DNA from 2 places in the Clostridium sp. Marseille-P299 genome. Region 2 is predicted to be linked to the other one. Evidence: predicted binding sites of a transcription regulator. Region 2 holds the regulator's gene; the other holds the start of a gene.
The links. Region 2 encodes LexA, which represses DNA repair genes until DNA is damaged. Its sites were predicted from a motif close to CNAACANNTGTTNG; they were not measured.
Positions count from the first base shown of each region.

Region 1: a site for LexA is predicted at 1,777-1,790, ahead of uvrB (excinuclease ABC subunit UvrB). Genes of this name have one in related genera too.

Region 1 covers NZ_FJVE01000004.1:123,078-127,300, reverse strand. Annotated here, with positions in the region: one part of gene prfB (peptide chain release factor 2) at 1-31, shown strand, start outside; one part of gene prfB (peptide chain release factor 2) at 33-1,082, shown strand; gene BN4220_RS00575 (chemotaxis protein CheW) at 1,101-1,565, shown strand; gene uvrB (excinuclease ABC subunit UvrB) at 1,902-3,893, shown strand; gene uvrA (excinuclease ABC subunit UvrA) at 3,961-4,223, shown strand, end outside.
Region 2 covers NZ_FJVE01000007.1:2,084,946-2,089,168, forward strand. Annotated here, with positions in the region: gene BN4220_RS17025 (LysM peptidoglycan-binding domain-containing protein) at 1-249, opposite strand, end outside; gene BN4220_RS17030 (kinase to dihydroxyacetone kinase) at 480-731, shown strand; gene BN4220_RS17035 (winged helix-turn-helix transcriptional regulator) at 966-1,316, opposite strand; gene BN4220_RS17040 (TIGR04076 family protein) at 1,423-1,761, shown strand; gene lexA (transcriptional repressor LexA) at 1,970-2,584, shown strand; gene rsfS (ribosome silencing factor) at 2,710-3,066, opposite strand; gene yqeK (bis(5'-nucleosyl)-tetraphosphatase (symmetrical) YqeK) at 3,066-3,662, opposite strand; gene nadD (nicotinate-nucleotide adenylyltransferase) at 3,708-4,223, opposite strand, start outside.

The DNA of each region.
Region 1 (4,223 bases), on a different contig from region 2:
TGAGAAACCTCTAATCGAAGTGAGGGATTCACTTTGACCTCGCAAATAAACAGCTGAGGATTGAGGAAATTGAAGGAATCATGGAGGAACCAAACTTCTGGGATTCCACAGAAAAGTCACAAGCTTATATGAAGGAATTAAAGAATTTAAAGGATGTATTAGCTCATTATAACGGCATCAAGCAACAATTTGATGATATAAAAACCTTAATTGAAATGGGTTATGAAGAAAACGATCCGACCTTAATTCCTGAAATTCAAGAAGAAATGGACCATTTTATCGAAGAGTTTGAAGAATTAAGATTAGATACTTTACTCTCTGGTGAATATGATAAAGATAATGCAATTCTTACATTACATGCAGGTGCAGGCGGTACAGAAAGCTGTGATTGGGCAAGTATGTTAGCACGTATGTATCAAAGATGGGCAGATAAAAAAGGATATACTACTGAGATTCTTGACTTTTTAGATGGTGAAGAAGCCGGGTATAAGTCAATTACTATGCAGATCAATGGAATGAATGCATATGGACATTTAAAATCGGAGCGTGGGGTGCATCGATTGGTTCGTATTTCTCCATTTAATGCGGCTGGTAAAAGACAAACTTCCTTCGTTTCTTGCGATGTCATGCCTGATATTGAAGAGGATATTGATATCGAAATCAATGATGATGATTTACGTATTGATACGTATCGTTCTAGTGGTGCAGGTGGTCAGCACGTTAATAAAACATCTTCAGCGATTCGTATTACTCATTTACCAACAGGAATTGTAGTGCAATGTCAGAATGAAAGATCCCAATTTCAAAACAAAGACAAAGCAATGCAGATGTTAAAGGCAAAATTGTATTTGAAAAAGCAAGAAGAAAACCAAGCGAAAGAATCTGGAATTCGTGGAGAAGTGAAAGATATTAATTTCGGAAATCAGATTCGTTCATATGTACTACAGCCTTACACTATGGTAAAAGACCATAGAATGAATGCAGAGGTTGCCAATGCTCTTAGTGTATTGGATGGTAACATTGATCCATTTATTAATGCTTATTTAAAATGGATTAATACAACAGACAACAATAAAGAGTAAGGCCAGGAGGAGGAAGATATGGAAGCAACAAAGCAGGTAATTTTTAAATTGGGGGATGAGGAGTATGGTTTTGATATTATGCTTGTAAATGCAATCGAAACATACACTGGAGTTGTACCTGTTCCAAATGCTCCGGAATATATCTTAGGCATCTTAAACTTAAGAGGTGATGTCATTCCTGTTTATAGCTTACGCGTTAAATTTGGATTGCCTAAGCAAGGAAGTAATGGTTCTCAGCTAATTGTTACGAGATCTAAGGGCATGCTAATTGGATTTCAAGTAGATTTTGTACATGAAATCGTAGAAATTGGGGAAAAGCAATTAAGTGAAGTACCAGTGATCGTAAAAAGCGAGAAAACTGCATATTCAAAAGCGGTTGCTAACATAGGTGGTAGAATGGTTATTTTATTGGATCATGATGGCATTCTTAATGCAGCAGAGCATAACTCTATTACGGCTTTAGTGGAGAAACAGCTTGTTTAATCGGATTCAGTGGTAGATTAGGATTCGATATTAAATTTAAGTAAATTAAGTTGTATTAATATAAATATAATTAATATTAGAATAATTAATATAAGAATAATTTGTATAGGATCAATGATTTCGTTGGTTTTAATATTTATTATTTTACAAAGGCTATAGGGATGATGTAAACGATGATTGCGTTTGCCTCATCCCTATTTGATTTAAAAACAGAACAAACATTCGAAAAATGGATTGAATATTAATTTTTAGTATGCTATAATATCAAGATAGTGAATGGATTACGTGAAAATTGTGGATATTACAAATAGATTTATAGAGGATAGGGGGATAGGCATGGATCATTTTAAATTAGTTTCGGAGTATGAACCGACGGGTGATCAACCAGAGGCGATTGCAGAACTTGTGAAAGGTTTTGAAGAAGGAAATCAGTTTCAGACATTACTTGGTGTAACTGGTTCTGGTAAAACCTTTACAATGGCAAATGTAATTCAAAAATTGAATCGACCTACGCTTGTTATTGCACATAATAAGACACTAGCTGCTCAGCTGTATGGAGAATTCAAAGAGTTCTTCCCAGAGAATGCAGTAGAATATTTTGTTTCCTACTATGATTATTATCAACCGGAGGCGTATGTACCGTCAACGGATACTTATATAGAAAAAGATTCGGCAATCAATGATGAAATTGATAAATTAAGGCACTCTGCAACCGCAGCTTTAACAGAACGAAGAGATGTAATTATTGTTGCCAGTGTTTCTTGTATTTATGGTTTAGGTAGCCCGATTGACTATCAGAACATGACAGTTTCATTGCGTCCAGGAATGATTCGGGATAGAGACGAGATTTTAAGAAAATTAGTGGATATTCAGTATACAAGAAATGATATGGATTTTAAGCGTGGAACATTTCGTGTACGTGGCGATGTTGTTGAGATTTTCCCGATTAATAGTTCAGATACTGCGTACCGTGTTGAATTCTTTGGCGATGAGATTGATCGTATCACAGAAATTGATGTATTAACTGGTGAAATCAAATATACATTGGAACATATGATTATCTTTCCGGCCTCCCATTATGTAGTTGCGCCGGATAAATTAGAGGCTGCCATTAAGAACATTGAGATCGAGTTAGAGGAACGTATCAAGTATTTTAAAAGTGAAGACAAGCTATTAGAGGCACAAAGAATCTCGGAACGAACAAATTTTGATATTGAAATGTTACGTGAAACGGGATTTTGTTCTGGTGTTGAAAATTATTCCATGCATTTAGCTGGATTAACTCCAGGTAGCACACCTCACACATTAATTGATTACTTTCCAGATGATTTCTTAATTATTGTAGACGAGTCCCACATTACAATACCACAGGTAAGAGGTATGTATGCAGGTGACCAGGCAAGAAAATCAACCCTTGTGGATTACGGATTTCGTTTGCCTTCAGCAAAAGATAATCGACCACTTAACTTTGGTGAATTTGAAAGCAAAATCAATCAGATGATGTTTGTATCTGCAACTCCAAATGTTTATGAGCGTGAACATGAATTAAAGAGAGTAGAACAAATTATTCGTCCGACGGGATTATTGGATCCATTGGTTGAAGTTCGTCCGGTAGCAGGACAGATTGATGATTTGATCGGTGAAGTGAATAAGGAAATCTCTAAGAAAAACAAGGTATTGGTTACTACATTAACTAAGCGTATGGCTGAGGATTTAACGGATTACATGCGTGAGGTTGGTATCCGTGTGAAGTATCTGCACTCTGACATTGATACATTGGAACGTTCTGAGATAATTAGAGATATGCGTATGGATGTGTTTGATGTATTGGTTGGTATTAACCTGCTACGAGAAGGTCTTGATATTCCTGAAATTACATTAGTAGCTATCTTGGATGCTGATAAAGAAGGTTTCTTACGTTCTGAAACTTCATTAATACAGACGATTGGTCGTGCGGCTCGTAATTCAGAAGGACATGTTATCATGTATGCCGATAAGATGACGGATTCTATGAATAAAGCGATCCAAGAGACAAACCGAAGAAGACAAATTCAAGATCAGTATAATAAGGAACATGGCATTACCCCTCAGACAATACAGAAGAAAGTTCGTGAATTGATAACTATTTCAAAGAAAGTTGCGAAAGAAATGTATGATATGGGCAATAAGGATTTAGAGTCCATGAATCGTAAAGAACTTGATGCGATTGCTAAGAAAATTACGAAAGAAATGCATACCGCAGCAGCAGAACTTAATTTCGAACTTGCAGCTGAGTTACGTGATAAGTTATTAGAAATTAAGAAACATATACAAGAACTAGAGGGATAATCACGAGATAATTATTCTAAGTTTTAAATGATTTATAAAAGTTTATTAGATAGATGAGGACAATAATATGGCTGATAAAAAGCACTATATTAAAATTAGAGGTGCAAAGGAACATAATTTAAAGAATATTAGTGTTGATATTCCAAGAGATGAATTTGTAGTTTTAACTGGCCTTAGTGGTTCTGGAAAGTCATCTCTAGCATTTGACACGATCTATGCAGAAGGTCAAAGAAGATATATGGAATCCTTATCCTCTTATGCAAGGCAATTCTTAGGACAAATGGAAAAGCCCAATGTGGAGAGTATTGAAGGATTATCTCCTGCTATTTC
Region 2 (4,223 bases):
TTCATACTCTTCTGTATAATATTTAGTTGCAATACTCCATAAAGTATCGCCTGGTTCTATTAATATTGATGTAACCGTTTTTTTTCTTACACCTGATTTTTGAGCAAAAACATTATGTGACATTACAGATGATAATAACAAAACGAGTGAAACAATAAGTACAAAGCCAAATACCTTTCGATTAAAAATCACCTCTAGTGATGTTATCGTTTTATCCATTGTATTATTTCTTTGATTTACCTGAACCATAATAGTACCTCCTTTGTTATCGAACATACATTCCCGAACATATGTTTTCTAAATTATATCGAACATTCATTCGATTGTCAATATATATTTTTGTTAATAGGAAAATTGAGGTAGTAAAATAAATACTTTCAAATTTGTTAAACACTGGTATAATAGAATTGTTGTTACATACAGAAAATCATCATATATTACGTAACTACAGTAATAAACTAAATATAAGGAGAGGAATTATGCTTGAATTTAAATTTGATACTCAATTATTAATCGAAGGTCATGATCTTTCGGAAGATAAAATCAATGAATATATTACACAAAATTTTGAAGGCGATTGTTTACTTGTCGTTGGAGATGAAGATTTGATAAAAATACATTTTCATACCAATTCCCCATGGAAGGTATTGGAGTACTGCTCCACTCTAGGCGATATCTACGATATTGTTGTAGAAAACATGGAGCGTCAAGAAAATGGATTACAAGGCTAAGAAGTATTACTTATACTTTTTATACGAATGATATCAGCCTTATGTAATATCGAACATAAAATCAAGAAATTACGATTACACAAGAAAAACCCCTTTCGTTAGATTTTGTCTAACAAGAGGGGTTCACTTTATCCTTAAAGAACATTTTGGTTTTTTATATAGTAGTCTATTGTCTTTTATTAATATATGTTAAACTATGCGTTGAATCTATGTTTTAATCTATGTTTTAATCTCTTATTTTGTAGAATCTCCCATCTTGTTTGCCTCTCCCCACTGGCACATAGATTCCATAATTGGATATAAAGATAATCCCTTTGGTGATAAGGAGTATTCAACCTTAGGTGGGATTTGAGGATATTCTTTTCTTATTATGATTCCGTCATCTTCCAATTCTTTTAATTGTACACTTAAAGTTTTATAGGATATCGTGCCTATTAATCGTTGTAATTCATTAAATCGAACTGGTTGAACTTCAATTAACCAATATAATATAACCATTTTCCATTTCCCACCGATTACAGATAGAGTATAGCCAAATGGTGTGTCATCTAGCTTTTTTATAGATTTAAATTCCTTCATACTCATATTTACACTTCCCTTCTCGTAAGTATGTGACAAAAAAGTGCGTACTTTTTTTTGTAATTCAACTTATTGTACAATAAAAGCATAACATCGTAAAGGAGAATAGATTATGAAAAAGTGTAAAATTGAAGTACTTAAAACAACCTTTGACAAAGAATTAGCTGAAGAATATGGGTGCAAAGGCTTAGGTAAATGTCCTATGCATAAGGTAGGCGATGTCTTCTACGGAGATTACGCAAAACCGGAAGGATTATGTGACGAAGCGTGGAAAGCTATGTACCAATATGTATTCGCTCTTTCCCATGGCAGTGATATCTTTTATTATGGAGACTGGATTGATAAACCAGGTGTGGCGATTTGTAGTTGTAACGACGGTCTTAGACCCGTTATCTTTAAAATAACAGCAACGGATGAAACTTCTGAAATAAACTATACGCCGGTAAACTAATATTTTACTAATTCATTTCATTTATTGTACCTTTGCATTTGAATAGACACTATTAAAACATACTGGCATTCTATGAATTATTTTTATATATCTTCTATTAAAATCTACATAAAACAAGATAAATAATTTACTATAAATACCGAACATTAGTTTTGCATTTTTCCTGACGGTATGATATAATATATAAAATCGAACGGAGGTACGATAAATGAGTTATGGTAAGATAAGTTCCAAACAAAAAGAAATACTTGAATATTTAAAAGCTCAAATTATAAATAGAGGATACCCACCTGCTGTAAGAGAGATTTGTGAAGCAGTTCATTTAAAATCAACATCATCAGTTCACTCTCATTTAGAAACACTTGAGAAGAATGGTTACATAAGACGTGATCCATCCAAACCAAGAGCAATTGAAATTGTCGATGATAATTTTAATATCTCACGTCGAGAAGTTGTTAATGTACCACTTGTAGGTACCGTTACTGCTGGTCAACCTATCTTAGCAGTTGAAAACATTGATGGGTACTTTCCTATTCCAACCGAATATATGCCAAACGAGGAAACCTTTATGTTACGTGTAAAGGGTGATAGTATGATCAATGCAGGTATCTTTAATGGCGATAAGATACTTGTACAAAAGCAAACTTATGCTAACAATGGTGACTTTGTAGTTGCATTATTAGATGATTCTGTAACGGTAAAAACATTTTATAAAGAAGGGGATCATTATCGTTTACAACCAGAGAATGATTTTATGGACCCAATCATCGTTACTGAAGTTCAAATATTAGGTAAAGTTATAGGTTTATTTCGTATGTTTTAAACCTTTTAAACGAAAAGCTGCCATACATATAGATTCTTATTCTGTAATCTACACGTATGGCAGCTTTTATCTTAAACTATAGGAACTAAACTCATATAGTTTTTTCTATTGCACATTCTACTCTATTATTTCTTTAAATCTTCTAAGGATACAGTATTACCGTCTCTCCAGATTCTTTCTAAATCATAGAATAAACGATCTTCCTTAGAAAAGATGTGAACAACTACATCGCCGTAGTCCATTAAAACCCATCCAGAAGAATGAACACCTTCAATTCTCTTTGGTTCAAAACCTTTTCTTCCAAGTGCTTCTTCTACTGCGTCTACCATGGCAGTTACTTGAGAAGAACTATTACCATTGGCAATAATAAAATAATCAGCAATAACTGAGATATTTCCAATTTCAATTACTCTAATATCTTCAGATTTTTTATCTTCAAGCGCATTATATGCTAATAATGCCATTTCTTTTGATTGATTCATTATAGATTCAACTCCTTTTTATAATATTCATATGTTGTCACTGTTAATTGATCAATTTCCCTTTGTGTACTCGATAAATATCGCAAGGTATTGTCAAGTGCATAAAAAACCGCTAAATCTAGCTGTTTAAATGCGGTTTCTCTAATAATAGCAAGGCTAGGAGTTGTTGGTTGATTTCTTCGCATCTCAATATAGTCTGCTAAAAATACGATTTTTTCAAGTGTTGACATATTAGGCCTTCCAGTCGTATGATTGGATATTGCAGCTAAAATGTCAGAATCCGTAATTCCATATTTATGCTCTGCATAATAAGCACCTAACTTACTATGAAGTAAAAATGTATTTCTCTCTTCCACTTCAGAAACTGGAAGATTCGCTTCTCTACATTCTCTTATAGCCTCTTCACCAGTAGTATATTTTGCGATATCGTGTAACAAACCTGCAGCCATAGCTTTACTTGTATCTTCACCATAGCACATAGCAAGTGCTACCGCTAAATATGCCACACTTAAAGTATGATAATAACGTTTCTTTGGAATTTCACTTGAAACACTTTCTTGAATTTCATCCAGTGCACTTATACTAAGTAAGCTCATAATATAACTCCCTTAATTGGTTTGGCTCGATTCTTGAAACGTTAACTATTTATATAAATTATTTTCTTTAATATAGGATATTACTTTTTCTGGTAGAAAATACTTCACTGAATTGCCTTTTTTCAAATGATTACGAATCATTTTCGAAGAAATATCAAAGGTAGGTACTTTTAAAAACTGTATATTAGATTGATATTTTTCATTCAGTTCATCTATTTTAATTAACATTTCATCCTCTGTTTTTTCGCCTCTTCCAGCAGCTAAAATCTCCGCTAGAGAGAGAACTACTTCTGGCCGATTCCAATGTTCTAATTGAAACAAAGAATCCCCACCGATAATAAAGTAAAACATGACATCCGGGTATTCTTTTGTTAATTGAAGTAAGGTATCTGCAGTATACGTATTTCCTTCTCGTTCAAATTCCACGGTTGAAAAAGAAAAATGGGGATTATCTTCAATCGCTAATTGAATCATATTTTTTCTATGCTCATTGGACACAATTTCTCGCAAAGACTTATAAGCAGGCTGATTGGATGGCAAAAATATAATTTCGTCCAAATC